Regions from separate parts of the Hydrogenophaga sp. FW305-3-2-15-A-LB1 genome, predicted to be linked through region 1. Evidence: riboswitches for the same ligand, from Rfam matches in the RefSeq annotation. Region 1 holds a riboswitch; the other holds the start of a gene.
What was found. Region 1 has a riboswitch for thiamine pyrophosphate ahead of thiC (phosphomethylpyrimidine synthase ThiC). Riboswitches for the same ligand answer to the same signal wherever they lie in the genome.
Positions count from the first base shown of each region.

Region 2: it holds a riboswitch for thiamine pyrophosphate, as region 1 does, so the genes downstream of both, AC3WPZ_RS24550 (purine-cytosine permease family protein) here and thiC (phosphomethylpyrimidine synthase ThiC) in region 1, are expected to answer to the same signal.

Region 1 is NZ_JBYTAE010000029.1:22,718-36,920, reverse strand. It holds gene AC3WPZ_RS11110 (hypothetical protein) at 1-182, opposite strand, end outside; gene AC3WPZ_RS11105 (acyl carrier protein) at 169-438, opposite strand; gene AC3WPZ_RS11100 (3-oxoacyl-ACP synthase III family protein) at 431-1,492, opposite strand; gene AC3WPZ_RS11095 (oxidoreductase-like domain-containing protein) at 1,619-1,759, opposite strand; partial or broken gene AC3WPZ_RS11090 (DUF1653 domain-containing protein) at 1,847-2,074, opposite strand; gene thiC (phosphomethylpyrimidine synthase ThiC) at 2,085-3,953, opposite strand; TPP riboswitch at 4,071-4,185, opposite strand; gene AC3WPZ_RS11080 (glycine zipper 2TM domain-containing protein) at 4,279-4,830, shown strand; gene AC3WPZ_RS11075 (spermidine synthase) at 4,880-6,892, opposite strand; gene AC3WPZ_RS11070 (LysR substrate-binding domain-containing protein) at 6,954-7,916, opposite strand; gene AC3WPZ_RS11065 (Rieske 2Fe-2S domain-containing protein) at 8,039-9,379, shown strand; gene AC3WPZ_RS11060 (PDR/VanB family oxidoreductase) at 9,376-10,383, shown strand; gene AC3WPZ_RS11055 (porin) at 10,418-11,524, shown strand; gene AC3WPZ_RS11050 (tripartite tricarboxylate transporter substrate-binding protein) at 11,569-12,561, shown strand; gene AC3WPZ_RS11045 (MBL fold metallo-hydrolase) at 12,644-13,765, shown strand; gene AC3WPZ_RS11040 (DNA-3-methyladenine glycosylase I) at 13,783-14,203, shown strand, end outside.
Region 2 is NZ_JBYTAE010000101.1:3,087-17,289, forward strand. It holds gene soxC (sulfite dehydrogenase) at 1-360, opposite strand, end outside; gene AC3WPZ_RS24540 (c-type cytochrome) at 604-906, shown strand; gene AC3WPZ_RS24545 (FCSD flavin-binding domain-containing protein) at 918-2,195, shown strand; TPP riboswitch at 2,300-2,408, shown strand; gene AC3WPZ_RS24550 (purine-cytosine permease family protein) at 2,485-3,786, shown strand; gene thiD (bifunctional hydroxymethylpyrimidine kinase/phosphomethylpyrimidine kinase) at 3,813-4,652, opposite strand; gene AC3WPZ_RS24560 (FAD-dependent oxidoreductase) at 4,685-5,767, shown strand; gene thiS (sulfur carrier protein ThiS) at 5,784-5,981, shown strand; gene AC3WPZ_RS24570 (thiazole synthase) at 6,000-6,812, shown strand; gene AC3WPZ_RS24575 (thiamine phosphate synthase) at 6,874-7,803, shown strand; gene AC3WPZ_RS24580 (MOSC domain-containing protein) at 7,805-8,350, opposite strand; gene AC3WPZ_RS24585 (glycine zipper 2TM domain-containing protein) at 8,490-9,077, shown strand; gene AC3WPZ_RS24590 (hypothetical protein) at 9,090-9,575, opposite strand; gene AC3WPZ_RS24595 (hypothetical protein) at 9,741-10,259, opposite strand; gene AC3WPZ_RS24600 (SlyX family protein) at 10,396-10,629, shown strand; gene AC3WPZ_RS24605 (flavin reductase family protein) at 10,648-11,247, opposite strand; gene AC3WPZ_RS24610 (enoyl-CoA hydratase/isomerase family protein) at 11,272-11,997, opposite strand; gene AC3WPZ_RS24615 (bestrophin family protein) at 12,089-13,099, shown strand; gene AC3WPZ_RS24620 (SDR family oxidoreductase) at 13,094-13,834, opposite strand; gene AC3WPZ_RS24625 (carboxymuconolactone decarboxylase family protein) at 13,831-14,203, opposite strand, start outside.

The DNA of each region.
Region 1 (14,203 bases):
TTGAGGTGCTCGCGGCGCAGCGCGATGACCTCGGGCAGGTCGGCGAGCAGGGCCGGGTTCAGGCCGAGCTGCAGCGCCGTGGCGTCCAGCCCCAGGCTGCGCGCCACCAGCCGGCCGAGCTTCTCGTGCTCGGGCAGGCGGGGGGCGGGCGCCACGGAGCGCCGCACATCAGGCGTTTTCACTCAGCACCCCGTGCACCTTGAGGAAGGCCAGCACATCGCCGATGCGGGTCATCTCGCGCGAGACCTCGGCCGTGAGCTCGATGCCGAAGCGCTCGTCGAGTTCGGCCATGAGCATGAGCGCGCCCATGGAATCCCAGTCGTCGATGGCGTCGCGCTGCAGGTCGGCGTGCATGTCTTCCACGGGCAGGTTGAAACACTCGGCGAGCATGGCGAGGGCATCGCTCACGGACACCTGGGTCTTGGATTTCTCACTCATCGGTGGCACCTCGATTCAATGACAGGCCTTCACCGTCGTCGTGCAGCAGCACGGCGCGGTCGTCGATCTGGATCATGGCCGATCCCCATGACAGTCCGACGCCATAGCCCAGCAGCATCCAGTGCAGCCGCTGCCCCGGCGCGGGCGGGGTGAGCCGGCGCGTCATGGCCACGGCCACCGAGGGGCCGCCGCAGTTGCCGCTGTCCTCGATGGACATCGGCACCCGGTCGTCCGGCAGTCCGCTCTTCTTCATCAGGTGTTTCATGATGAAGCGGTTGGACTGGTGGAACACGAAGGCGTCGACGTCGGCCACGGTCTTGCCCGCGAAGGCCAGCGTCTCGGCGATCAGCGGGGGCACGCGCTTGATGGTGAAGTTGAAGATGGCCGCGCCGTCCATTTCCAGGAAGTGGTGGCGCGGGTTGGTCGGCTCGCGGTCGCGGAAGGCGCCGCCGCGCAGGATCAGCCCGTCGGCGCCGCTGCCATCGGTGTGCAGCACGAACTGGCCGCCGGCCCCGGGCGTGTCGTCGAGCTCCAGCGCGGTGGCCGAGCCGGCGTCGCTGAACAGCAGCACGGTGGCCTGGTCTTCGGGGCTCACGAAGCGGCTGGGCGTTTCGCCATGCAGCATCAGCACGCGCTGGTGGCCCCCGGCGCGCAGCATCGCGGCCGCGATGTACAGGCCATAGGGATAGCCGGAGCAGCCCAGGCCGACGTCGAACGCGGCGCAGGTGTCGGGCAGGCCCAGGCGCTGCTGCAGCAGGCAGCTGGAGGAGGGCAGGAAGTGGTCGGGCGTCTGGGTCACGAAGATCAGCGCGCTCACGCTCTCGGGCGCCCAGCCCAGGCGCTCCATCAGCCGCGTGGCGGCGCGGTGGCACAGGTCGGCCGAGGTGATGGACGGGTCCACCACGCGGCGTTCGCGCACGCCGGCCATGGCCACGACCTTGCGCACGTCCTCCGGCGGGAAGCCCAGGGCCGGGTCGAGGTTGTCCACGACCATCGGAGGCAGGCACGTGCTGATGCCTGCGATGCGGAAACCGCCGATGTTCGATTGACTCACTCGACTTCCCTCTTTGATTCGGTCGCGTCCCCTGGGCGCTGAGGCGGGGCGCTGGTTTTGTACCCCGACCAGTATACGGAAGGGCCCCGGGCCGAGGCGCCGCCCGGGCCCGGGGCCGGTCAAATGTCACAAAAGGCGGGCCAGCGCGTCCTCCCGCCAGTGGTGCAGGGCGGTGTAGAAGCCTTCCCAGACGCAGCCGTTGCAACCCCGCCCGCAGCAGGTGGCGGGCTCGGGCGGTGGCGGGCGCAGGATGCTGTCCAGGTCCATGCCCCGGCGCTGCGCCAGGCCGCGCAGGTGGGCGACGAGCGCCTGCGCGGTGGGCAGGTCGGCCAGCGGCACGCCGGCCGGGTCGTGCCGCGTGAAGCGCGCTTGCTCGCGCCCCTCGAACGTGCCCACCTCCGCGAACATGGCCGCCGGCCGCACCCACAGGCCCCAGCCGCCGTAGAGCGCGCGGTACAGGGTCATGCCCTGCAGGGTTTCGCTGCAGCGCACGGTGTCCAGCACCTCGTACCAGCCGCCCTTGTAGTGGCGGTAGAGGCCAGGTGGCGTGGGGTTCAGCGGGGGTAGGTCGTCGTCGGTCATGGCGGGGAGTTTAGGCGCCGGCCTTGATCGGGATCGACGGCACCGGCACGTAGAACTCGCCGCCCGCGGCCTTGAACTCGGCCGACTTGCCGGCCATGCCCTGTTCGGCGTAGTCGCGCACGTCCTGCGTGATCTTCATCGAGCAGAACTTCGGCCCGCACATGCTGCAGAAGTGGGCTTCCTTGCTGCTGTCCTTGGGCAGGGTCTCGTCGTGGAAGTCGCGCGCGGTGTCCGGGTCCAGGCCGAGGTTGAACTGGTCGTGCCAGCGGAACTCGAAGCGCGCCTTGCTCATGGCGTCGTCGCGCGCGCGGGCGCCGGGGTGGCCTTTGGCGATGTCGGCCGCGTGCGCGGCGATCTTGTAGGCGATCAGGCCCTGCTTCACGTCGTCGCGGTCGGGCAGGCCCAGGTGCTCCTTGGGCGTCACGTAGCAGAGCATGGCCGTGCCCATCCAGCCGATCATGGCCGCGCCGATGGCCGAGGCGATGTGGTCGTAGCCGGGCGCGATGTCGATGGTGAGCGGGCCCAGGGTGTAGAACGGGGCCTCGTGGCAGTGCTTGAGCTGCTCGTCCATGTTGGCCTGGATCAGGTGCATCGGCACATGGCCCGGGCCTTCGATCATGGTCTGCACGTCGTGCTTCCACGCGGTCTGCGTGAGCTCGCCCAGGGTTTTCAATTCGGCGAACTGGGCTTCGTCGTTGGCGTCGGCGGCGCTGCCGGGGCGCAGGCCGTCGCCGAGCGAGAAGCTCACGTCGTAGGCCTTCATGATCTCGCAGATCTCGTCGAAGTGCGTGTAGAGAAAGCTCTCCTGGTGGTGCGTGATGCACCACTTGGCCATGATGGAGCCGCCGCGCGAGACGATGCCGGTGCGCCGGTTCGCGGTGAGGTGGATGAAGGGCAGGCGCACGCCGGCGTGGATGGTGAAGTAGTCCACGCCCTGTTCGGCCTGCTCGATCAGCGTGTCGCGGTAGATCGCCCAGCTCAGGTCCTCGGCCACGCCGCCCACCTTCTCCAGCGCCTGGTAGATCGGCACCGTGCCGATGGGCACCGGCGAGTTGCGCACGATCCAGTCGCGCGTGGTGTGGATGTTGCGGCCGGTGGAGAGGTCCATCACGTTGTCCGCGCCCCAGCGGATCGCCCACACCAGCTTGTCTACTTCCTCCTCGATGCTGGAGGTGACGGCCGAGTTGCCGATGTTGGCGTTGACCTTGACCAGGAAGTTGCGGCCGATCGCCATCGGCTCCACCTCGGGGTGGTTGATGTTGGCCGGGATGATGGCGCGGCCGCGCGCCACCTCGTCGCGCACGAACTCGGGCGTGATGATCTCGGGGATGCGCGCGCCCATGGGGTTGCCGCGCAGGCGCGCTTCGCGCGCCGCGTCGCCCAGGTACTCGGCCATCCATTCGCGCTTGCCGTTCTCGCGCACGGCCACGTATTCCATTTCGGGCGTGACGATGCCGCGGCGCGCGTAGTGCATCTGCGTCACGTTCGAGCCGGTGCGCGCGCGGCGCGGCGTGCGCTGCAGGCCGATGGCGGAGGCGCGCAAGGCCTCGATGCGTTCGGCGTCGCGGGCTTCGTGTTTCACACCATCGTCCAGCGCCTGGCGCGCGCGGCCCTCGTAGGTTTCGGTGTCGCCGCGCGCGGCGATCCAGGCACCGCGCGCCTCGGGCAGTCCGCGCGTCACGTCGATCGCGGCCGTCGGTTCCGAGTACGGGCCCGAGGTGTCGTACACCACGACGCGCTCGCCGTTGGTGAGCGCGATCTCGCGCATGGGCACGCTCACGCCGGGCAGCTGGCCGGGCACGTGGATCTTGCGGGAGGCGGGAAAGGGTTCGCGGCTGAGCGCGAGCGAGGCGGTGGGGATCTTGTCGGGGGCGTTCATGGTGGCGGTCTCCGGTTCCGGTGGATGGGCATGGATGAATGCTCCGGAGGACCGCCCCAGTGACCGCGTGCGCGGGCGCCGCCCTTCCGCCGGGGGAAGGGCCGCACCCGCATGCCGCCGTGGGGCATGCGCTCTTCTTTCGCCGGTACTAACCGGATCAAGTTCACGGGTTCGGCCGTCAAGCCGTCTCAGCGCCGGACCCTTTCGAGTCCGTGCACCCCGGAGCAGGGCAGAGTGTACGCGGACACGCTTTGTCACAAGAACACGACAGAACAGCGATAGATTGCCGCGCAAGATGGATTCCACAGAAAGGCAGGATGCAAACATGGACAAATCAATGATGAAGGGCCTGGTCGTCGGCGGTCTCGCCACGGTCGTCATCGGCGCCAGCGGCGTCACCGGCTACCAGACGCTCATGAAACCCAAAGTCGCCGAGGTGGTCGAGGTGAAGGAAGTCATGGCCACGGTGGTCACGCCGCGCGAGCATTGCGAGGACGTGACGGTGCAGCGGCAGGCGCCCGTGAAGGACCAGCACCGCATCGCCGGCTCTGTGATCGGCGGCGTGGCCGGCGGCCTGCTGGGCAGCACGATTGGTGGCGGCAGCGGCAAGACGCTGGCGACCGTGGCCGGTGCCGCGGCTGGCGGCTACGCCGGCAACCAGGTGCAGAAGAACATGCAGCAGAAGGACACGGTCGCTTCGGTGGAGCGGCGCTGCAAGACGGTCAACGAAAAGACGCAGAAGCTCAGCGGCTACCAGGTGACCTACCGCCTGGATGGCAAGGACGGCACGGTGCGCACCTCGTTCAAGCCCGGCGCGACGCTGCCGGTGAAGGACGGCCAGGTGGTGACCACACCACCGCCCGACGCGAAGTCGTGAAGCCGGCGCGGCGCAGTTGCAAGAAAGTGCAACGGCGCCGAGCGGGCCCTCAGATCAGGATGTCGAACAGGTTGGAGAAGGTGTCCGTCCACGGCCGGAAGCCCGGGCGCGGTGTCAGCACCTGAGCCCCCCGCAAGGCGGGCGGCAGGTTCGCCGCCTGCGCCGGGTTGACGAACACCACCCACGAGGAGCGCCGGCAGAACGGGTCGCCATGGCCCGACGGCAATTCCAGCAGCAGCGCCACCTTGCCCATGTGCAACGCGGCCGAGGCCATCACTGGGCGCAGGTCCAGGTAGGTGTTGGTGATGTGCACCGCGAGCAGCCCGTCCGGCCGCAGGTGGCGCTGGTAGGCGTCAAAGGCCTCGAGCGTGAGCAGGTGGGTGGGAATCGAGTCGCCTGAAAACGCGTCCATGGCCAGCAGGTCGAAGGCCTGCGGGGCCTCGCGCTCCAGCATCAGGCGGCCATCGCCCAGCACCGGCACGGTGCGCGCGGCGCTGTCCGAGAGAAACGTGAAATGCCGCCGCGCCAGGTCCAGCACCTGGTCGTTGATCTCGTACAGGCGCATCTCGTCGCCCGCCCGGCCGTACACCGCGAGCGTGCCCGCGCCCAGGCCCACCACGCCGAGTTTGCGCGGCCGGTCGGTGGGCAGGCTCAACAGCGCGCGGCCGATGCCGGTGCGCTCGCAGTAATAGGCGGTGGCGCGCTTCGGGTGGTTGAGGTACTGCTCGCCGTGCGTGATGCTGCCGTGCACCATCTTGCGGACCGGGCCCAGGCCGTCCTCGTCCACGCTCTGCTCGATGCGCGTCTGGCTGTAGAAGTTGCGCACCACCTCGGTGTAGCCCTGCACGTAGTCCAGCGAGATGCTGGCCAGGCGCGCGCCGTAGAGCAGCAGCGCCAGCAGCAGGGCGGCGCGCCAGCGCGCGCGCAGCCCGGGCCAGAGCACCCGCACCGTCAGCAGCGCGCACAGGAACAGGCCCAGCGGCAGTTCGAAGTAGGCGTTGAAGACCGCTGGTGCCACCAGGCCCACGAACAGGCCGCCCAGTGCGCCGCCCACCGAGAGCATCAGGTAGAACAGCGTGAGGTGGCGCAGCGGCGGGCGCCGGCGCACCAGCTCGCCGTGGCAGACCATGCAGAACACGAACACCGCCGCACACAGCAGGGCCACCAGCACCGGCACGTCCAGGCCTTCGTTCATCGCGAAGTCCAGCGCGACGAAGGCCAGCGGCAGGGCGCCCAGGAAAAGCGGGCGCACGTAGTAGCGCGGCGCGTCGAAACACAGGATGAAGCTCAGCAGGTACAGCGCCAGCGGCAGCACCCAGAGGAAGGGCACGGGCGCCACGTCCTGCGTGAGGTGGCGCGTGATGGCCAGCAAGAGCATGGAGGCGGTGGCCGCCAGGCCCACCCACAGCAGGCACTCGCGCCAGCTGGGGCGGGGCGCGTCTTCGAGCTGGGCGGTGTGGGCCGTGGCGCCGTTCTGGCGCCGCACCGTGTAGCCCGCCGTGGCCACGCAGACCAGCACGAACAGCGCGTAGCCGGCCGACCACACCCAGGCCTGTGGCTTCACCGCCAGCACCGGCTCGACCAGCACCGGGTAGGACAGCAGCGCCAGCATGGACGCCAGGTTGGACAGCGCGTAAAGCCGGTAGGGCTGCGCGCCCCGGGCCACGAAGGCGCGTGCGTACCAGGCCTGCATCAGCGGGCCGGTGGTGGACAGCAGCAGGTAGGGCACGCCCACGGTGGTGGCCAGCACGGCGAGCACGCTCCAGGTCGGGTGCGCCTGGGCGTCGAGCTTCCAGGACGGATCGGCCACCACAGGCAGGGTGGCCAGGCTGAGCAGCAGCAGCACGCCGTGCACCCAGGGCTGGCGCCGCGCGCTGAGCTTCTCGTGCACCAGGTGCACATAGGCGTACCCCAGCAGCAGCTCCACCTGGAAGAACACCATGCACAGCGTCCAGACCGAGGACGATCCACCGAACCACGGCAGGATCATCTTGGCCACGATGGGCTGGATCTGGAACAGCAGGAAAGCGGACAGGAAAACCGTGGCTGCGAACAGAGGCATGGTGAGGGGTCCTGAGCGACGCGATGCCGGAGTATGGCCGCTGTGCCTCCGAACGGACCGCTCAGGACGCCGCTGGATGCCGCCGCCGGCCTTCGGCGATGAAGGCCTCGACCTCGTCGTCGAACTGCCGCAGCTGACGCACCACGACCTTGCGCAGCAGGTCCAGTTCGCTCACGGTGAGGGGGTCGTCGGAGCGGGCGGGCACCGCCATGAACAGCGAGCAGCGCAGCGCGGGGCGCCGGATGCGGTGCAGGCGCACGGTCTTGTCGCCGATGCAGGAGTGCACGCCGCTGAGCGGGATGACCGAGCAGCCATGGCCGTTGCGCACCAGGTCCAGGATGGCCGTGAGGTTGGCGATCTCGTGCACGACCTGGGCGGTCTTGCCCAGCCGGGCCAGCGCGGCCGAGAGCGTGACGTGGATGGCATTGCCCTCGCCCGCGGTGATCAGGGGCAGGCGAGCGATGTCGGCCAGCGGGACCGAGCTGCCGGGCTCGGTGCCGCCGGCCATGGCCTGGGCCGTCACGAGGTACAGGTCTTCCTCGGCGATCGGTGTGAGCAGCACCTTGTCGGTGGGGGCGGTGTTGTAGACCACCGCGCAATCCAGCTTGCCCGCCGCGACCAGGTCCATCAGGTTGGCCGAGAGGCCGTCCACCGAGCGCATCGCGACTTCGGGGATGTCGTTCTGAAAGGCTTCCACCAGCGGGACCACGATGGTGCGCGCCAGGCTGGGCGGCAGGCCCACGGCCAGGCTCAGGCGGGCCGCCTTGCCGTCGCCCCGCACCACGCGCGGAATCTGCGCCATCTGCTGCAGCACCAGGTGGGCCTGCTCCAGCAGCCGCCGCCCCGCGGGCGTGAGGTCCAGGCCCCGGCCGGTGCGGCGAAACAGCGCCACCTGGAGTTCGGCTTCAAGCATCGCGAGCTGCCGGCTGAGCGCGGCCTGGGTCAGGCCCAGACCGTGGGCCGCCGCCGTGAGGCTGCCCACCTCGGCCACCTTGCAGAAATTCTGGAGTTGTTTGACGTCCATGCGAGCCATGAAAAAAAGTGATGTCCGGTTTCGGTGAATCTACCATTCAAACGCGCGAGACATAGAACTAGATTAACTCTGTTAGCAGAAATACTTGTATCTGATTTCAGGAGTTGACCGCCATGAACGAGCTCGCGAAGCCCATCACCCTCCACGCCAGACCCCGGGGTGCCGACCGCCACCAGTACCTCACCCAGACCAACGCCGGCACACCCGCCGGCGAGTTGCTGCGCCGCTACTGGCAGCCGGTGGCGCTGGTGGCGTCCCTGCCGGCCGGCGCGCCGCCGCAACCGATCCGCATCCTGGGCGAAGACCTCGTGCTCTTTCGCGACGACCAGGACCGCGTGGGCCTGATCGACCGCAAGTGCGCGCACCGCTGCACCGACCTCGCGCTGGGTCGCATCGAGGACGGGGGCATCCGCTGCCCGTATCACGGCTGGTTGTTCGATGTGGCGGGCCGTTGCCTGGATCAGCCCGCGGAGGCCTCGGCCACGGCCAGGCACCGCATCCAGATGAAGTCCTATCCGCTGCACCAGGCCGCGGGCGCGTTCTGGGTCTACATGGGGCCCGGAGAGCCGCCGCTGTTCCCGAACTACCCGGCGCTGCAGGGCGGCGCGGCGCATTGCTACACCACGCGCTGGCTCGGGGAGTGCAACTGGCTGCAGGCCAGCGAAGGCAACATCGACCCGGTTCACACCTCGTACCTGCACCAGCTGGAGCTGGCGGACGAGCAGATGAAGGCGCGCTGGGGCGTGTTCGCCAACCAGGCGCGCCCCGAGCTGTCGATCGAGGACACGCGCTTTGGTGTTCGCCTGTACACGCGCCGGCAGATCGAAGGCACGGACCGCTGCTCCCTGCGCATCACCAACTTCGTGATGCCCAACGCCTGCGCGGTGGGCGGCTTCGAGGGTTACCTCGGTGAAGGGGGCCTCACCATGCTGTGGGACGTGCCGATCGACGACGAGCGCCACTGGCGCTGGGAGTTCATCTTCCACCGCAGTGGGTCGCTGGACACGGCGGCGCTGGAAAAGCAGTACCAGGCGGAGAAGGAGGAGGGCGACCGCATGTGGCGGCGCAAGGACGGCCTGTACGCGCAGAACCGGGAGGCGATGAAGCGCGAGGAGTACCTGGGCCTGGGCCAGTGCTTCTCGGTGCACGACATCGCCATCACCCAGTCGCAGGGCGTGGTCCACCAGCAAAGGGACGAGCACCTGTCGTCGTCCGACATCGCCATCGTGCGCGCGCGCCGCATGCTCGACGAAGCCGTGGACACCGTGCAGGCCGGAGGCGACCCCCGCGGCGTGGTGCGGCAGGCGCAGGAGAACGACTTCCGGGACATGGTGGTGGTCACCGGCGAGCTGCCGAACGCGATGCCCAAGGAAGCGTATTGCGCCCGCTACGCGGCCGATGCCACGCTGTTCGCGCCCCAGACCGCCGGTTCGCACGCTGGTGCGGCGGCATGAGCGCGCTCATCGTGGCCGAGCGGCAGGCACCGGCTCGCCAGGGGCTGGAGACCATTCGCGTGCGCGTGCGCTCGGCCCGGCGCGTGGCGCTGGACGTGCGTGAGCTCACGCTCGAGGCGCTCGACGGCGGTGAGCTGCCGGCTTACACGCCCGGTGCGCACATCGACCTGCATCTGAAGCCCGGCCTGGTGCGCCAGTACTCGCTGTGTGGCGATGGCGGCGACCGCGCGAGCTACACGGTGGCGGTCAAGCTCGAGGCCGCCTCGCGGGGCGGTTCGCGCTTCATGCACGAGGCCGTGGCCATCGGCACCGTGCTCGACATCGGGACGCCCCGCAACCATTTCCCGCTGCTGACGGATGCGGCGCACAGCGTGCTGGTCGCCGGCGGCATCGGCATCACGCCGCTGTTGAGCATGGCGCGCCACCTGCAGGCCGGTGGCAAGCCGTTCGAGCTGCTGCATTTCGTGCGCGCCGCGGAGCACGCGGCCTACCGGGAGCTGCTGGCGTCCGATCCTTTTTCGGCCCACTGCCGGTTCTGGTGCGGCCTGCCACCCGAGGCGGTGCGCGAGCAGCTGGAACGCGCGCTGTCCAGGCCGCCTGCGGGCGCCCACCTCTACCTGTGCGGACCGGCCGGTTTCATGGACACGGTGCTCGCGGTGGCGGCGCGCCACTGGCCGCCCGGCCAGGTGCACCTGGAGCATTTCGCCGCGCCCAGCACCGCCTCGGAGGCCGCCGACAGCGCGTTCGAGGTCCGCCTCGCGCGCGGTGCCCGCACGGTGACCGTGCCGGCGCACATGACCATCGTGGACGCGCTGCGCGAGCAGGGCGTGGCCGTCGAGACCGCGTGCGAACAAGGCATCTGCGGCACCTGCGTCACCCCCGTGCTGGAGGGCGAGGTCGACCACCGCGACGGCTTCCTGACCGACACCGAAAAAGCGCAAGGCGGCTGCATCGCGCTGTGCGTCTCGCGCGCGCGCGGCCCGTTTCTCACCCTGGACCTCTGAGTCCAACCCTTTCCCCACAACGAGGAGACACCCCATGAAAACCAGCCTCACCCTGGCGGCCCTGCTGGGCGCGCTGACCAGCGCCCACGCGCAAGCACCCACGCCCGGCGGCGTGCAGCTCTACGGGGTGCTCGACACCGGCGTGGAGCACCTCAACAACGTGGGTGCGTCCGGCGCCAGCGTGACCCGCATGCCCTCGCTCAGTGGTGGGCAGCTGCCCTCGCGCTGGGGGCTGCGCGGCAACGAGGAACTGGGCGGCGGCCTCAAGGCGGTGTTCACGCTCGAGTCCGGCTTCGGCGTGGACAACGGCACGGCCCTGCAGGGCGGGCGGGCTTTCGGCCGCCAGGCCTTCGTGGGACTCTCCGCGCCCTGGGGCACGCTGACCCTGGGGCGCCACTGGACCATGAGCTTCTATTCGATGCTCGACGCCGACGTGGTGGGCCCGGCGGTGTTCGGCTCGGCCGCGCTGGACCCTTACCTGCCCAATGCCCGCACCGACAACGCGATCGCCTACCGGGGCAGCTTCGGCGCGCTCACGGTCGGTGCCACCTATTCGCTGGGGCGCGATGCCCTGGCGCCGGCCAACTGCGCGGGCGAGAACACGGCGCGCGAGTGCCGCGCCTGGTCGGCCATGGTGAAGTACGACGCACCCCGCTGGGGTGTGGCGCTGGCGCACGACCTGCAGAAGGGGGGCGCCGCGGGCAATTTCTTCGGGCAGCCTCCCGGCACGCTGCCGGCCGCCGGCAACCTGGACCGCCGCACCCTCCTCACCGGCTACGCGAAGCTGGGCAGCGCGAAGATCGGCGCCGGCTGGATCCAGCGCCGGCTGCGGGCCTCGCCGACCCCGCTGTCCACCGACCTCGTGTTCGTCGGCGCCAACGTGCCCCTGTCCGGCGCCTGGAGCGTGGACGCGCAGGTGCTGCAGCTGCGCGACGAGCGACCCGACGCGAACGCCCGCATGCTCGTGCTGCGCGGGAACTATGCGCTGAGCCGGCGCACCTCGGCCTATGCGCTGTTGGGCCGGGTGTCCAACGACCGCCTGGCGGCCTATTCGATTTCCGCGGGCGAGCTGGCCAGCGCCGCACCGCTGGCCGGGCGCGGTCAGACCGGTTTCATGCTGGGCATGCGCCACAGCTTCTGAAACCCACGGCACGTTTTCATCGAACCCCGAACGAGAAGATCCCCATGAACGAGATGCACACCAACCGACGGCGCTTCATCGCGGGCCTTGCCGCGACCACCCTTCCTGTCCACCACGCGCGGGCCTCGGACCGGCTGCCCGGCGTCGTGAAGCTGCTGGCGGGCTTTCCCGCGGGCGGCGCGATCGACGTCGTGGCCCGGCGCATCGCCGAGTTCGTCCGCGGCGTGGCCGCCGACACCGCGGTGGTGGAGAACAAGGCCGGTGCCGGCGGGCGCATCGCCATCGACACCCTGCGCCACGGCCCGGCCGATGGCAGTCAGTGGCTGGTGACGCCGGGGTCGATGATCGTCATCTACCCCCACGTGTACACCCGGCTCAGCTACGACCCGGTCAAGGACCTGGTGCCGGTGGCCCAGATCGCCACCGTGCCGCTGGCGCTGGCGGTGGGGCCGGCCGTGCCCGCGCAGGTCGGCGATGTGAAGGCCTTCGTGGCCTGGCTCAGGGCCAACCCCACGGCCCTGAACGTGGGTTCGCCGGCCGCGGGCAACATCACCCATTTCCTGACCTACCTGCTGCAGAAGTCGTCGGGCCTCCCGTTGCAGCACGTGCCCTACCGGGGCTCGGCGCCGGCCATCGCCGACCTGCTGGGTGGCCAGATCCCCGCGGTCATCAACCCCATCACCGACATGCTGCCGCACCTGAGCGGGGGCAAGCTGCGCGTGCTGGGGGTGACGGCGCGCGAGCGCAGCGGCTTCGTGCCGGAGGTGCCCACCTTCCTGGAGCAAGGCATGCCCGAGGTGCTGGGTTCCGAATGGATCGGCATGTTCGCCAGGCCCGGCACCCCGGCGCCGCACATCGACCGCATGTCCACCGTCGTGCGCGCCGCCTTGCGCACGCCGGCCGTGAAGGAGAGCTTCGCCAGGCTGGCGCTGGTGCCCGCCGAGCTGGACGGCGCCGCGCTGGCCACGAAGATCCGCAGCGAGCTCGCGGGCTGGCGCGAGGTCTCGCGCACCTTCGGGTTCCGGCTGGACGAGTGACCCCGCGGACGCCGCGATCTACACTGCGTCGAGCGGTGATCCTCCCTGCGGGCAGGGGGGCGCCGTCCGCAGGAGCGCTGGCATGAACAGTTTTGGCAAACGGGCGCAGGGCGAGCGCCTGGAGCGCATGCGCGCTTCGCCCCTGTGGGACGGCACGGGCTTTCGCAACCTGCACCCGGTGCTGCCCGGGCTGCGCGACCCCACCGCGCCCCGGCCCACGCTCAAGGAGTTCCTGAGCGCGGGCGACCGGCGACTGCCCGGCGTCGCACTGCCCTCGCTGGACCCGCGCGAGCGCTGGGGCCGCCCGGCCCAGAGCGGCCTGCGCGCCACCTGGCTGGGGCATTCCACGGTGCTGATCGAGATCGACGGCCACCGCGTGCTGACCGATCCCGTGTGGGGCACGCGCGCCTCGCCGTTCCGGCTGCTCGGCCCCAAGCGTTTCCAGCCCGTGCCGCTGCGGCTGCGCGAGATGCCCGAGGTGGACGTGGTGGTGATCTCGCACGACCACTACGACCACCTGGACTACCCCACCATCCGCGCGCTCGCGCGGCACAGCCGCGTGCCCTTCGTCACCTCGCTGGGCGTGGGCGCGCACCTGCAGGCCTGGGGCGTGGCGGCCGAGCGCATCACCGAGCTGGACTGGTGGGACAGCCACCGCGTGCCCGGCACCGGCATCACGGTCACGGCGGCGCCTTCGCAGCACTTCTCCGGCCGCAGCTTCAAGGACCGCAACGCCACGCTGTGGTCGTCGATGGTGATCGCCAGCGAGCGGCACCGCGTCTTCTTCAGCGGCGACACCGGCCTGACCACGGAGTACGCCACCATCCGCGAGCGCCTCGGGCCGTTCGATCTGGTGATGCTGGAGGTGGGTGCCTTCCACCCGGCCTGGGGCGACATCCACCTGGGGCCGGCCAACGCCCTGAAGGCGCACGCGCTGCTGGGCGGCGGCGCCCTGCTGCCGGTGCACTGGGGCACCTTTAGCCTGGCCATGCACGCCTGGGACGAACCGGTGGAGACCTTGCTGGCCTTGGCGCAAGGGCAGGGCACGCCCTTGCTCATGCCCCGCCTGGGTGAGGCCGTGGAGCCGGCCGCGCTCGAGGTGGTGACGCCCTGGTGGCGCTCGCTGGACGCGGGCCACGAAGCCCCGAAGGCGCCCGACGGGCCAGCGGCCCTGCAGCGCGACCTGCCCTGGCCCCTGGATTGAATGAAGAAAGACCCTGCATGAACACCACCGTGGCCGGCCCCGATGGCCAACCCCGCTGCCGCTGGTGCGCCGCCGCGCCCGAGTTCTTCGCGTACCACGACCGGGAGTGGGGCTTCCCCGTCGGCGACGACCGCCGGCTGTTCGAGAAGCTGTGCCTGGAGAGTTTCCAGTCCGGCCTGAGCTGGCGCACCATCCTTGCCAAGCGCGAGAACTTCCGCGCCGCCTTCCACGGGTTCGACTTTCACCGCGTCGCCCGCTTCACGGCCCAGGACGTGGAGCGCCTGCTGGGCGACGAGGGCATCGTGCGACACCGCGGCAAGATCGAGGCGGTCATCAACAACGCGCGGCGCGCGCAGGAGATGGTGAAGGCCGAAGGCTCGCTGGCGGCGTTCTTCTGGCGCTACGAACCCGACGAGGCGGACCTGGGCGCGCCACAGA
Region 2 (14,203 bases), on a different contig from region 1:
GCCGAACAGGCCCTGCAGCGGCGTGAAGCTCACCGAGGCCTGGGGCACGCGCGTGAGGCCCGGGCTCTGGCGGCGCTGCAGGTTGCCTTCCCACTTGCTGGGCAGGCCGTAGCCCAGCGTGGCCACGGGCTGGCCCAGGCCGGTGCTGTGCGCGGGCAGCTTGAGGATGGCGTCTTCGCCTTCGGCGGCCAGGGCGCGCGTGGAGGCGGCGGCGCTGGTCACGGCGCCCGCGCCCATGGCGAGGGCCTTGCCCATGAAGCTGCGGCGCGCCTTGCGCGCCTGCTCCAGCTTCTCGGTGCTCAGGTGGTTTTCCGGGGCGGGCAGCACGCGCCCGATGACGTCACTCAGGTCTGTTGACACGGTGGGATTCCTTGTGGGGTGGGCGATGGCCTGTCGCCTGGGATTAGGGACTATATGAGTGATTGCTGATATTCGGATTAGTATAAACCCGTACCGCTGAGGGTTAACACCGTGAGCACGGCCCTGCCCCGCTGCTAGCATGAACCATCGAAATATGCGTACTTACGGATAGTTAGGCGCCGCAAGGCCTGTCTGCTACATTTTTGGATGCACTTACGTTTCGACACCCCACAGGAGACCACGATGGTGAAAACGATGAAATGGCTGGCGGCGGGCGTGCTCTGCGCCGCCGCCATGGGGGCTCAGGCCCAGGTCAATCAGATCAAGGTGTGGGCCGCGGCCTGCGCCAACTGCCACGGCACCGATGGCCGCGCGCAGCCCGGTGCCATCTCGCTGGCCGGCCAGGGCAAGGACGATCTGCTGCAGAAACTGCTGGACTTCAAGGCCGGCAAGCGGCCCGCGACCATCATGCACCAGCTCGCCAAGGGCTACACCGACGAGCAGCTGGCCGACATCGCCGGTTATTTCGCCGCCCAGAAGAAATAAGGAGCCCCACCATGAAACGCCGTCAATTCGTTCAAACGCTGGGGGCCGGTTCGGCCGTCGCCAGCCTGGGTCTCCTGAATGGCTGCGCCACCACCGGCAGCGGCGCCAAGGTCGTCGTGGTCGGTGGCGGCTACGGTGGCGCCACCGCCGCCAAGTACGTGCGCCTGTTCTCCGACCACTCCATCGACGTGACCCTGGTCGAGCCCAACGCGGCCTTCGTTTCCTGCCCGATCTCCAACCTGGTGCTTGGTGGCCACAAGACCATGGCCGACATCACCACGCCGTACGACAACCTGAGCAAGCGCCACGGCGTGAAGGTGGTGCGCGACATGGTGGCCAGCATCGACCCGGCCAAGCGCACGGTCAAGCTGGCCAGCGGCGGCGAACTGCCCTACGACCGTCTGATCCTCTCGCCCGGCATCGACTTCATGTGGGACACCCTGCCCGGCATGGCCAAACCCGGCGCCACCGACAAGGTGCTGCACGCCTGGAAGGCCGGCCCGCAGACGCTGGCGCTGCGCCAGCAGCTCGAGGCGATGCCCGATGGCGGCGTGTACGCCCTGTCCATCCCGCTGGCGCCCTACCGCTGCCCGCCCGGCCCGTATGAGCGCGCCTGCATGGTGGCGAGCTACTTCAAGAAGGCCAAGCCCAAGAGCAAGGTCGTGATCTTCGATGCCAACGACGACATCACCTCGAAGAAGGGCCTGTTCATGAAGGCCTGGGACGAGCACTACAAGGGCCTGATCGAGTACCGCCCCAAGCACAAGCTGGTGGACGTGGACGCCGCCACCAACACGCTGAAGTTCGAGTTCAACGACGACTTCAAGGCCGGCGTGGCCAACGTGCTGCCCACGCAGCGCGCGGGCGAGATCGCGGTGAAGACCGGCCTGGCCACGGCCAACGCGCGCTGGTGCGAGGTGGACTTCCTGACCTTCGAATCGAAGGCCGCGAAGAACATCCACGTGCTGGGCGACGCGATCCAGATCGCGCCGGGCATGCCCAAGTCGGGCCACATGGCCAACCAGCACGGCAAGACCTGCGCGGCCGCCGTGGTCTCGCTGCTGCAGGGCAAGGAAGCGCCCTCGCTGCCGATCTACGCCAACACCTGCTACAGCTTCGTCACCGCCACCGACGTGGTGCACGTGGCCAGCGTGCACAAGTACGACGCGGCGCAGAAGACCATGCTGACGGTGCCCGGCTCGGGCGGCCTGTCCAGCGCGGCGAGCGAACTCGAAGGCCAGTACGCCATGGCCTGGGCGCGCAACATCTGGGCCGATTCGCTGGCCTGATCGACCCCGCCTTCCGGCCCAACGCCCCGGTGCCCCCGGGGCGTTGCCGTTTGCGGGCCCTGCGCGGCGCCTCGCGAACGTATACTCCCACCCGTGCCGCAAGGCGCATCCGCTAGGGGTGTTGCCCCGGGTTTTCCGCCCGGGCGCGACTGAGAGAGTCCCTTTGAACCTGATTGAGGTAATCCTCGCGCAGGGAAGCAGGCCGGATACCCAAGCCCCGTCGCGCCGCGCCGGGAGGCACCCGGCCCAGCCCACCTGCTTCAACACTGCTTGGAGCGTTTCCATGTCGATGAACCCGTCCCCGGCCAACCAGGCCCTGACCCCCGTGCCGCAAGGCAACCGGGTCTTCCACTTCCACGAGCACGCCGCCCTCTGGTTCAGCCTGGGCACCGGCCTGCTGGTGATGCAGATCGGCGCCTACCTCGTGCCCGCCGTGGGCACGCGCGACGCGGTCATCGCCATCGTGCTGGGCTCACTGATCGGCGCCGGCCTGCTGGCCTGGACGGCGCGCCTGGGCTGCCAGACCGGCCTGTCCAGCGCCGGTCTGATGCACGCCACCTACGGCAGCGCCTTCGCGCGCCTGCCGGTGCTGCTCAACATCGCGCAACTGGTCGGCTGGACCACCTTCGAGCTGGTCATCATGCAGGAGGGCACGGTCGCCATCTTGAAGCAGGCCTTGGGCGCCGAACCCGGCGGCCTGCTCGACGGCACCGGCGGCAAGCTGTTGGCCACCCTGCTGTGGGGCGGCGTGCTCACCGCGCTCATGGCCGGCTCCATGCTCACGCTGGTGCGCCGCTTCGTGAGCCGCTTCGGCCTGCCGCTGGTGATCGCCTCGCTGGCCTGGCTCACCTGGCAGTTCGGCACGCGCCTGCAGGCGCAGGGCTTCGAAGGCTTCTGGAACCGGCCCGGCGCCGGTGGCATGGGCCTGTTCTCCGCCATGGACCTGGTGATCGCGATGCCGGTGTCCTGGCTGCCCCTGGTGGCCGACTACGCGCGCCACGGCAAACGCACGGCCACCACGCTGGGCGGTACCTGGCTGGGTTATGCGCTGGCCAACATCTGGTGCTACGCGCTGGGTGTGCTGGTGGTCAGCACGGTGGAGCCGGGCACCAACCTCGTGGGCGCGCTGCTGCTCGCGCAGGGCGGTCTGATCGCCCTCGGCCTGATCCTGCTCGACGAAATGGACAACGCCTACGGCGACGCGCACTCGGGCGCGGTCTCGGTGCACAGCCTGCGCCCGCGCTGGAGCATTCGCGCCGCCGGCCTGGGCTTCGCCGTGGTCTGCACCGGCCTGGCGCTGCTGCTGCCCATGCACACGCTGGAGCCCTTCCTGCTGCTGCTCAGCTCGGTGTTCGTGCCGCTCTACGGTGTGATCCTGGGCCGCCTGGGCACCGGCGTGGCCACGGGCCCGGCGCGCACGGTGGACTGGAGCGCCGCCGCGCTGTGGGTGCTGGGCATCGCCTGCTACCACCTGCTCGCGAAGTTCGCGCCGCAACTCGGGTCGGCCCTGCCCACGCTGGCGCTGACCTTCGTGCTCGCCGCGCTCTCGCGGCCGCGCAATGCCGGCGGGCTCAGCCCGGCAAGGGCCTGAACCTCATGCCGCCGCGCCGCTTCCCCTCAGCCCCGGGGCCGCTTGTGCAGCGCGAGCGGCGCGTGGCCGTGGTTGAGCGGCCCGTGGCCGGCACCGGTGTACACATTGGCGCCCATGGCGATGGCCTGCAGGATGTAGCTGCGCGCCTTCGCCACCGCCTGGTCCAGCGGGTTGCCGAGCGCGAGGTAGGCCGCGATGGCCGACGACAGCGTGCAACCGGTGCCGTGCGTGTTGCGGCTCGCGATGCGCGGCGAGGCCAGGCGCTGCGCGGGCCCGTCGCCGCTCACCAGCAGGTCGGCGACCTCGTCGCCCGGCAGGTGGCCGCCCTTGAGCAGCACCGCCTTGGCCCCCAGCGCGAGCAGATCGCGCGCGGCGGTTTCGAGTTCATCCGCATGGGCAATCGGCCGGCCCAGCAACAGCGCGGCCTCGTCCAGGTTGGGCGTGACCACCGTGGCCAGCGGGAACAGCTCGTCCACCAGCACCTGCACCGTGTCGGGCGCGATCAGGCGGTCGCCGCTGGTGGCCACCATCACCGGGTCGAGCACCACCTGCTTCACCTCGTAGTGCCGCAGCGCCCAGGCCACGGTGCGCACGATGTCGGGCGCGTGCAGCATGCCGATCTTCACCGCGTCCACCCCGATGTCGTCGAGCACCGCGCTCAGTTGCGCCTTGAGCATCTCGGGCGGCACGCCATGGATGCCGCTCACGCCCAGCGTGTTCTGCGCGGTCAGCGCGGTAATGGCCGTCATGCCGTAGCAGCCCAGGGCCGCGAAGGTCTTGAGATCGGCCTGGATGCCGGCGCCCCCGCCGCTGTCGGAGCCGGCGATGGAGAGGACGCGGGTGTAACGTTGCGCTTCGTTGCTCATGGCGCGCATTGTGGCAGCGCCGAAAGCCCCTCATGAATCTTTCCCCCGACAAACCCGACGCGGTGGTGCTCGGCGCCGGCCTCATGGGCCGGCTGCTGGCCTGCGCGCTCGCGCAGCGCGGGCACCGCGTCGAGGTGATCGACGCCGGCGGGCCGGAGGCCGCGCACGCCGCCGCGCGCGTCGCCGCCGCCATGCTCGCGCCGCTGGCCGAATCGGCCGTCACCGAACTCAACGTGGTGCGCATGGGCCAGCACGCGCTCGCGCGCTGGCCGCAGCTGCTGGCCATGCTCGAACAGCCCGTGTTCTTCCAGCAGAGCGGCACGCTGGTGCTCTGGCACCGGCAGGACGCGGCCGAAGCCGAGCGCTTCGCCGGCCAGCTCGCGCGCACCAGCGCCGCCCTGCCCTCGCTGCCGCAGGCGCGGCGCCTGGACGGCACGGCCCTCACCGCGCTGGAGCCGGCCCTGGCCCAGCGCTTCGCGCAAGGCCTGTACCTGCCCGACGAAGGCCAGCTCGACAACCGCGAACTGCTCACCGCGCTCGCGCACCAGATGCAGGTGCTGGGCGTCACGGTGCGCTGGCACACGGCGCGCGCCCCCGATGAGGTGGACCCGGGACCCGATGCCTGGCTGTTCGACTGCCGGGGCCTGGGCGCCCAGCCGCAATGGCCCGCCTTGCGCGGCGTGCGCGGCGAGGTCGCGCGCATCCATGCACCGGGCGTGAGCCTGTCGCGCCCCACGCGCCTGGTGCACCCGCGCTACCCGCTGTACATCGCGCCCAAGCAGGACGGCCTGTTCGTGATCGGCGCGACCGAGATCGAGTCCGACGACCTCTCGCCCGCCAGCGTGCGCTCCACGCTGGAGCTGCTGAGCGCGGCCTACACCGTGCACCCGGGCTTCGGCGAAGCGCGCATCGTCGAACTGGGCGTGCAGTTGCGCCCCACCCTGCCCGACAACCTGCCCGCGCTGCGCCTCACCGGACCGCGCAGAATGGCGATCAATGGCCTGTACCGCCATGGCTTCATGATCGCGCCGGCCGTGCTGGACGCCGCGCTCGAAGTGGTGGACCAGGGCCACTCGCCGCTGGCCGACGCCCTTGGGCTGGCGGTCATCCGCTGAACGAACGGAACCTCGCATGAATGTGATCATCAACCAGGAAACCCGCGAACTGCCCGAAGGCGCCACGCTGGCCGACGCGCTGCTCGTCTGGGAGCCGCCCGCCGTGTTCGCCGCCGCCGTCAACCTGCAGTTCGTGCCGCGCACGGGCTACGCACAGCACCGGCTCAACGACGGCGACCGCATCGAAATCATCGCCCCCATCACCGGGGGCTGAGGACACACCGCCATGGACATGAACACCCCACCGCTCACCCAGGAAGACCCGCTGGTGCTCTACGGCGAGACCTTCGCCGGCCGCCTGCTGCTGGGCACTTCGCGCTACCCCTCGCCCGCCACGCTCGAAGCCGCCGTGAAGCGCGCCCGGCCCGCCATGCTCACCGCCTCGCTGCGGCGCCAGGGCGCCGCGCAGCCCGAGGCCGGTGCGGCGTTCTGGAAGCTGCTGCAGGAACTGGCCGTGCCGGTGCTGCCCAACACCGCCGGCTGCCACACCACGCAGGAGGTGATCACCACCGCGCAGATGGCGCGCGAGGTCTTCAACACGCCCTGGATCAAGCTCGAACTCATCGGCGACGACTACAGCCTGCAGCCCGACACGCTCAACCTGGTGGACTGCGCGCGCCAGCTGATCAACGACGGCTTCAAGGTGCTGCCCTACTGCACCGAAGACCTGGTGCTGTGCCAGCGCCTGGTGGACGTGGGCTGCCAGGCCGTGATGCCCTGGGCCGCGCCCATCGGCACCGGCCAGGGCCCGGTCAACCCCTACGCCATGCGCCTGCTGCGCGAGCGCCTGAGCGTGCCGCTGATCGTGGACGCCGGCCTGGGCCTGCCCTCGCACGCCTGCACCGTGATGGAGTGGGGCTTCGACGCCGTGCTGCTCAACACCGCCGTGGCGCTCGCGCAGTCGCCGGTGGACATGGCCGGCGCCTTCGCCGACGCCGTGTGCGCCGGCCGCGCCGCCCACCGCTCGGGCGCCATGCAGCCGCAGGCCAGCGCGCAGCCGAGCACGCCCGTGATGGGCACCCCTTTCTGGCACCACGGTTCATGAGCGCAGCGCAGGGCCGCTCCCAAACAAGCTCGCACCGCAGTGCGACGCACGGAGGTTTCACATGAGCACCACGATCACCTCCACCGAAGCGATGGTCCAGGCCATCGTGGACGCCCACCGCGCCACGCTGGCCCTGCCCCTGGCCCCGCATGCCGTGCCGCCCGCGCCCGCCTCCGACGACCCGGTGTTCGTCGCCGCGCTGCAGGCCGCGCACGAACTCGGCTTCATCGACATCGACGCCGTCTGCGTGGCGCGCGCCTGGTCCACCCGTACGCGGCGCACCGGCCGCTTCGACGCCGCCCATTGGCCCGACGAACCGGCCGATTTCGACATGGCGCCCTTCCCGCGCGAGCACGCCTTCGCGGCCTGCCCGCCCGAGCTCGGCCTCTATGCCGTGATGCCCGATGCGGACTGGACGGTGCGCATGGCGCGCGCGGGCGTGCCCACGGTGCAGCTGCGCTTCAAGTCCGGCGACGCGCAGGCCATCCGCGCCGAGATCCGCGCCGCCGTCGCCGGCGTGCAGGGCACGGGCGCGCTGCTGTTCATCAACGACCACTGGCAAGAAGCCATCGAGGCCGGCGCATATGGCGTGCATCTGGGCCAGGAAGACCTGCAGGCCATGGCCCCCGAAGACCTGGCCGCCATCCGCCGCGCCGGCCTGCGCCTGGGTCTGAGCACGCACGGCTACGCCGAGATGCTGATCGCCGACCGCCACAACCCCAGCTACATCGCCATGGGCGCGGTGTTTCCCACCACGCTCAAGCAGATGGCCACCGCGCCCCAGGGCACGGGCCGCCTGCGCGCCTACGCGCCCCTGCTGCGCGGCGTCACGCACATGGCGATCGGCGGTATCGACCTGCACAACCTGCCCGAGGTGCTGAACGCCAACGTGCGCTCGGTGGGCGTGGTGCGCGCCCTCATGGCCGCGCCCGATCTGGACGCGGCGGTGGCCGAATGGACGGCCGCGCTGGCGCGCGACACAGACGCCTGAACTAGACCGGCCGAAGCGGCACGTGCGGGACGGTGGCCCGCAGCACCCGGATGCGGTCCTGCGCGGAGACCACGCCGCCGTGCAGGACCACCGCCATCACCCCCGCCTTGCGCACCAGTTCCCCATCGGCCGTGTGGCCCAGCACCGCGGCCAGCAGACCGGGCTGGAAACGCTCGATCTGCACGCAGGGGTTGCGCAGGCCTGTGATGCGCACCCGCGCCTCGGCCCCCAGCTGCAGTTCGGTGCCGGTGGACAGCTCCAGCAGATCGATGCCTCCGGTGGTGATGTTCTCGCCCAGGTCGCCGGGATGCACCGTGTGCCCCTGGTGGGCCAGGGCGACAAACAGCTCGGCCTGCAGCAGGTGCACCTGGCGCAGGTTGGGCTGGCTGGGATCGCGCGCCACGCGCGAGAGGTGCTGAACCGTCGCCCCGCAGTGCGCATCGCCCTGCACGCCCAGGCCCTCGAGCAGGGTGATCGCATGCACCCGCTCCTTGGAGAAGTGGTGCAGGCGGCTCCGGTGGACGGCGATCACTCGGGCGTCGTTCATGGTGCGTTCCGTTTTAGCACACGGGCCGTTTTCCAGTGAGCCCAGGACCACCTCCACGTCGGTGTCCTGGCGCACAGACCCGCCCCATAGCGAGGGGCACATTGGAACGCATGAACCTGCCATCCCACAAGGAGCGACCATGAACCTCTTTCACACCCCTCTCCCTGTTTCACACCGTCATGCCCTGCTGGCGGCGGTGGCGGTGCTGGGCCTCGCCGGCTGCGGCTCCCGCCCACCCGTGAGTTCCCAGGCCTACCCCTCACCGGTGTACCAGGCGCCCGCCCCGGGCCAGCCGGTGGCGCGCGACTACCGGCGCCGCGATTCGGAAACCCTGTACGAGGTGCCGGTGAGCGCCTCGCGCGCCATCTACGGCGGTGGGCAGCGCTGCTGGATCGAGCGCGAGGAAGTCGAGCGCCGGCGCAGCGTGCCGGGCGCGATCGTCGGCGGCGTCATCGGCGGCATCCTGGGCCACCAGATCGGCGGCGGTTCCGGGCGCGACATCGCCACCGTGGGTGGCGCGGTGGCGGGCGCGGCGGTGGGCTCCAACGTGGGCCGCAACAACCCGCAGACGCAGGACGTGCAGCGCTGCACCAACGTGAACAGCGAGGGCGCGCCCGAGTACTGGGACGTGAGCTACACCTTCCGCGGCGTGCAGCACCAGGTGCAGATGACCTCGCCGCCGAGGCGCACCATCCTGGTCAACGAGAACGGCGAACCGCGCCTCTGAGTGCGGGTCGCGTCAGGCGCCGTCCGCCACATGGCGGGCGCCGCGCCGGACTTCCGTCAGCCGGGTCCGCAGGGCCAGCGCGGGCCGTTCGCCTTCGAGCCATTCGTTGGGGGTCACGAACCAGAGCGCGAGTTCCGGGCCCTGCAGCACACTCCCCAGCTCCGCGCACACCATGGGCACCTCCGGGTGCAGGATGGCGCGTTCCAGATCGACCTGGAACAGAGGCAGCACGATGCCCCAGGGACTGTCCATGGCAACGGCCATGCCCGAGACGATCCAGCGCGCCACCAGCGACACCGGCTGGGAGATCTGCAGCCGGGCGTCGCGCAGCGCCTGCTGCCGGATCAGGTCGGCCAACTCGTCGCCGCTGACCAGTCCCCCCGTGTCGGCGAACGCCGCGGCAATCGACATCCATCGGTGGGGCTCGCTCGCGGCGGGTGGCGGCGCCGCCTGAAAGCGCTTCATCGGTGCGGCGGTGGGCAGGTAGAGGTCGGCCATGGAATTCCCCTGGTAGATGGTCCCGTGCGCGGTGGTGCGCGAGGACATCCGAGAATGCCGCAGGCCATGCGCTGGGGTCTGAACCAAGGCACGCACCGACATGCAGGGGGCACATACCGGCCGCACGCGGGCACCAAATGCGGTCAGGGCCTGGAAGGCCCGGGCTCAGCCGCCCAGCGCCACGTAGCGGTCGGCGCGGGCGGCGTGCCGCACGGCCTGCAGCGTGGTCTGCATGGCCACGGCGGGCCGCTCGCCGTGCAGCCACTCGTTGGGGGTCACGAACCACAGCGCCAGCTCCGCGCCTTCCAGCACACCGCGCAATTCCGCCAGCACGACGGCCACCCCGGGTTGCAGCGAAGCGCGCGGCAGATCGAACTGGAACATGGGCAGCAGGTGGCCCCACGGGCTGTCGATGGACACCACCGCCCGCGACACGATCCAGCGCGCCACGAGCGACACCGGTTCGCTCACCCGCAGGCTCGTGTCCAGCACGCAGTGTTCCCGGATGCGCGTGGCCAGTTCGTCGCCGCTGATCAGGCCGCCGGTGTCGGCAAAGGCCGCGGCGGTCGTCATCCAGTGGCACGGTGGCATGCCCTCGGGCTGCGGCGCCGCGGGCAGTTGCACCACCGTGTCGTTGAACCAGGTCGAGGCAGGCGTTTCGGTGAACGGGTGGACATCGGACATGGGGCTCCTCCAGGCAGGGTGCGCACAAGGCGCTGGGTTGCCTTCAAGGTTGGCTCACCCGCTTTCCAGCGTCTGTGCGATGACACACAGTGGCTTTCGCGCCACGGCCGAGGCCGTCTTGTCGTCCAATAGGGGGATGACAACGACCCCGCACGCCCCCGGCGCCGACACCGAACAGCGCCTGACCGAACTCGAAATCAAGGCCAGCTACGCCGACGACCTGCTCGACACGCTCAACCAGCTGGTGGCGCGCCAGCAGGAGCAGATCGACCTGCTGCTGCGCGAGGTCGGCCGCCTGCGCCAGCAGGGGGACCCCCAGGCCGCGCCGGCCGTGCGCAACCTGCGCGACGAACTGCCGCCGCACTACTGAGGCGAAGGCCTGCGGGCCTCAGCCGCCGCCCACCTGCAGCGACGCGCCCGTCGCGTAGAACTGCCCCCCGGCCACGTAGTGCAGGGTGCGCAGGTGATCGGGCGCGCCATCGAAATGCCAGCGCCCCGCGCGGAACACCCGCTCGTCCGCCCAGGCACCCACCACCTCGCCGATGAACAGGTCGTAGGTGGCCTGGTTGTGCGGTTCGGGCAGCAGCCGACACACCAGCCAGGCCACGCAGCCCTCCACCAGCGGCAGGGCCTCGTGGCCGGGGGCGTGAAAGGTCTTCACCCCGTGGCGCGCGAGCTTGTCCGGCACGGTGAGCGCGCTGTCGGTGCCCACGCCGAGCGTGAGCGCGGCCAGGCCGGCCGACGGCACGCACAGCGCAAAAGTGCCGCTGCCCTCCACCAATGCGCGCGTGCGCGTGGCCTTGTCGATCACCACCGTCACCTTGGGCGGTGAAAAATCCAGCGCACAGGCCCAGGCGGCCGACATCACGTTGACCTCGCCCGCGTGGGCCGAGGACACGAGCACGGTGGGGCCGTGGTTGATGAGGCGGTAGGCCTTGTCGAGGGGAACGGGCTGGAAGAAGCGGGGTTCGGGTGCCGGGGTGGTCATGCCCGGCATTGTGCAGAGCCGGCCTCAGGTCCGCTGGCCGCCGGGGCCGGTGACCGCGTCCGCCAAGGGGTTCAGGCGCTGGTGCACGGTGGTCTCGCGCGCCAGCGACGCGTCGAAGTCGCCCAGCTGCTCGCGGTGCACCAGTTGCTTGGCCTCGGCCAGCAGCGCCGGGCTGCTGCGCGCGAGCTGTTGCGCCAGCTCGCGCGCCTGGGCCTGCAACGCGCCGTCCTCCACCACCTGCCACACCAGGCCCCAGCGCTCGGCGTCCACGGCGCCCAGCTCCTGCCCCAGCATCAGCAGGCCTTTGGCCTTCTGCAGCCCGACCAGGCGCGGCAGCAGCGCGGCCACGCCGCCGGTGCCGAACAGGCCCACCTGCACCTCGGGCAGCGCGAAGCGCGCACCGCGCGCGGCCACGCTGAGGTCGCCGTTGAGCATGAGCTCGACGCCCGCGCCCACCACCCAGCCCTGCACCGCCGTCACCACCGGTTGGGGGCAGCGCACGAGCAGCGAGGCCAGGGCCTGCAGGGTCTCGACGAAGGCGGGGGTGGGCGGGTCGTCGCGGTCCTTGCCGGCGCAGAAGGCGCGGCCTTCGCCGCTGAGCAGGATGACCCGCACCGCCGGGTCGGCCACGCCGGCCTGCACCGCCGCCAGCAAGTCGCGCGCGAGGGCGAGCGTGAGGGCATTGAGGCGTTCGGGCCGGTTCAGGCGCAGTTCGAGCACGCCCGCATCGAGGGTCTGGATCAGGTGCATGGGCAAGAGCGTACACGCGGCGCTGTCACAAGGCGACGGGGCCGAACGTCTTGTCTGCGTCAAGCCCCTCCACCCCCTCGCTCCACCCACCATGAAAATCGCCAAGTCGTACACCCTCGCCGAGTTCCTCGCCTGGACGCGCCGCAAGACCTACATCCTGCTGGTGCTGGCCGCCGTGCCGGCCACGCTGTACCAGGTCTTCGGGCTGACCTGGATCGCCGCGCCCTGGTCGGTCGCGGTGCTGCTGGGCACGGCCACCTCCTTCATCGTGGGCTTCAAGAACGCCCAGACCTACCAGCGCACGGTGGAGGCGCAGCAGGTCTGGTCCTCCATCGTCGGCACGAGCCGCTACTGGGGCCTGATCTGCCGGATGTTTCCGACCACCGGCGGTTCGTCGCAGCTGCTCATCCACCGCCACCTGGCCTGGCTCACGGTGCTGCGCCACCAGCTGCGGCAGGGGCGCGTGTGGGAATCCGCGAACAGCCGCGCCAACGCCGAATACCGCGCCAGGCATTTCCGCGTGCCCGAGCACGACACCCCGCTGGACACCGAGCTGACGCCCCTGCTCGGCGAAACCGAGCGGCTGCGCGTGGCGAGCACGGGCCACAAGGGCCTGCTGCTGCTCAACCTGCAGAGCGAAACCCTGCGCGAGCTGTATGCACGCCAGGAACTCGCGGTGCTGCACCACACCGAGCTGCAGAAGACCATCAAGGAACTGCTGGACCAGCAAAGCCGCGTCGAGCGCCTCAAGAACTTCCCCTACCCGCGCCAGTACGCCACCATCAACACCTTGTTCGTCTGGTGCTTCGCGGCCCTGCTGCCCTTCTGCCTGGTGCGCGAGTTCGACCGCCTCAACGACAGCGTGAGCGGCCTGCTCGCCGGCCACATGGTCTGGCTCTCGGTGCCCTTCAGCGTGCTGGTGGCCTGGATGTACCTCTCGCTGGACCAGGTGGGTGAAAGCACCGAGAACCCGTTCGAAGGCGGCGCCAACGACGTGCCCATGGCCCACCTGTGCCAGGGCATCGAGCGCGAGTTGCGCAGCCTGCTGGGCGAGAGCGATCTGCCGCCCCCGCCCACGCCCGACAACCAGATCCTGCTATGAGGCCAGCCACTGCGCCAGGGAGACCTTGCCGATGCGCGCATTGGGGCCGGGGATGAGGGCATTGCCCTCCAGCGGCGAACCGAAATACGTGGCCCGGGGGTCCGACACCACCGCGCGCGGGTCCTGGCGCGCCTGGAACAGCTGGCGGATGAGCTGGTCCAGCGGCACGGCTTCGGGCCCCGCCACTTCGCAGGTGCCGTCGAGCGGGGCCTGCACCGCCACGTCCGCCAGCGCCTCGGCCACGTCGCTCGCCGCGATGGGCTGCAGCGGCGCCGAGGGCAGGCGCACGGTCTGGCCTTCGGTCGCCACGTGGGCGATCGACATCAGGAACTCGTGGAACTGCGTGGCGCGCACGAGGGTGTAAGGCACCCGCCCTTCCTGGATCAGCGCTTCCTGCGCCACCTTGGCGCGGAAGTAACCGCTCGCGGGCACCCGCTCGGAGCCCACCACCGACAGGGCCACGTAGTGCCCCACGCCGGCGCGAGCGCTGGCGTCCAGCAGGTTGCGGGTGGAGGCGCGGAAGAAGTGCATCACCGCCTCGTCCTCGAAGGAGGGTGAGTTGCTCACGTCCACCACCACCTGCGCGCCGGCCAGGGCCTCGCTCAGGCCTTCGCCGGTGACGGCGTTGACGCCCGACGAGGGCGAGGCCGCCGTCACCGCGTGGCCGGCCTGGCGCAGCAGGGTGGCGAGTTGTCTGCCGATGAGGCCGCTGCCTCCGATGACCACGATGTTCATGCGATCTCCTTCTCGGCCACGGGGGCGTGCATGCCCACGGCCATGCGGTTCCAGGCGTTGATCTGCGCGACGGTCCAGCACAGCTCGACGATTTCCTGGTCGCTGAGCTGGGTTTGCAGTTGCTCGAAATCGGCGTCGCGGCTGCCGTGGTGGTCCACCAGCCGGGTCAGGGACTCGGCCCAGTTCAGCGCGGCGCGCTCGCGCTCGCTGTACAGGCCGGTCTCGCGCCAGGTCACGAGGCTGTTGATGCGCTGCCAGCGTTCGCCGTGCTTGCGCAGGTCGCGCACGTGCATGTCCACGCAGAAGGCGCAGCCGTTGAGCTGCGAGACGCGCGTCTTCACGAGTTCGATCAGGACGGTGCCGAGCGAG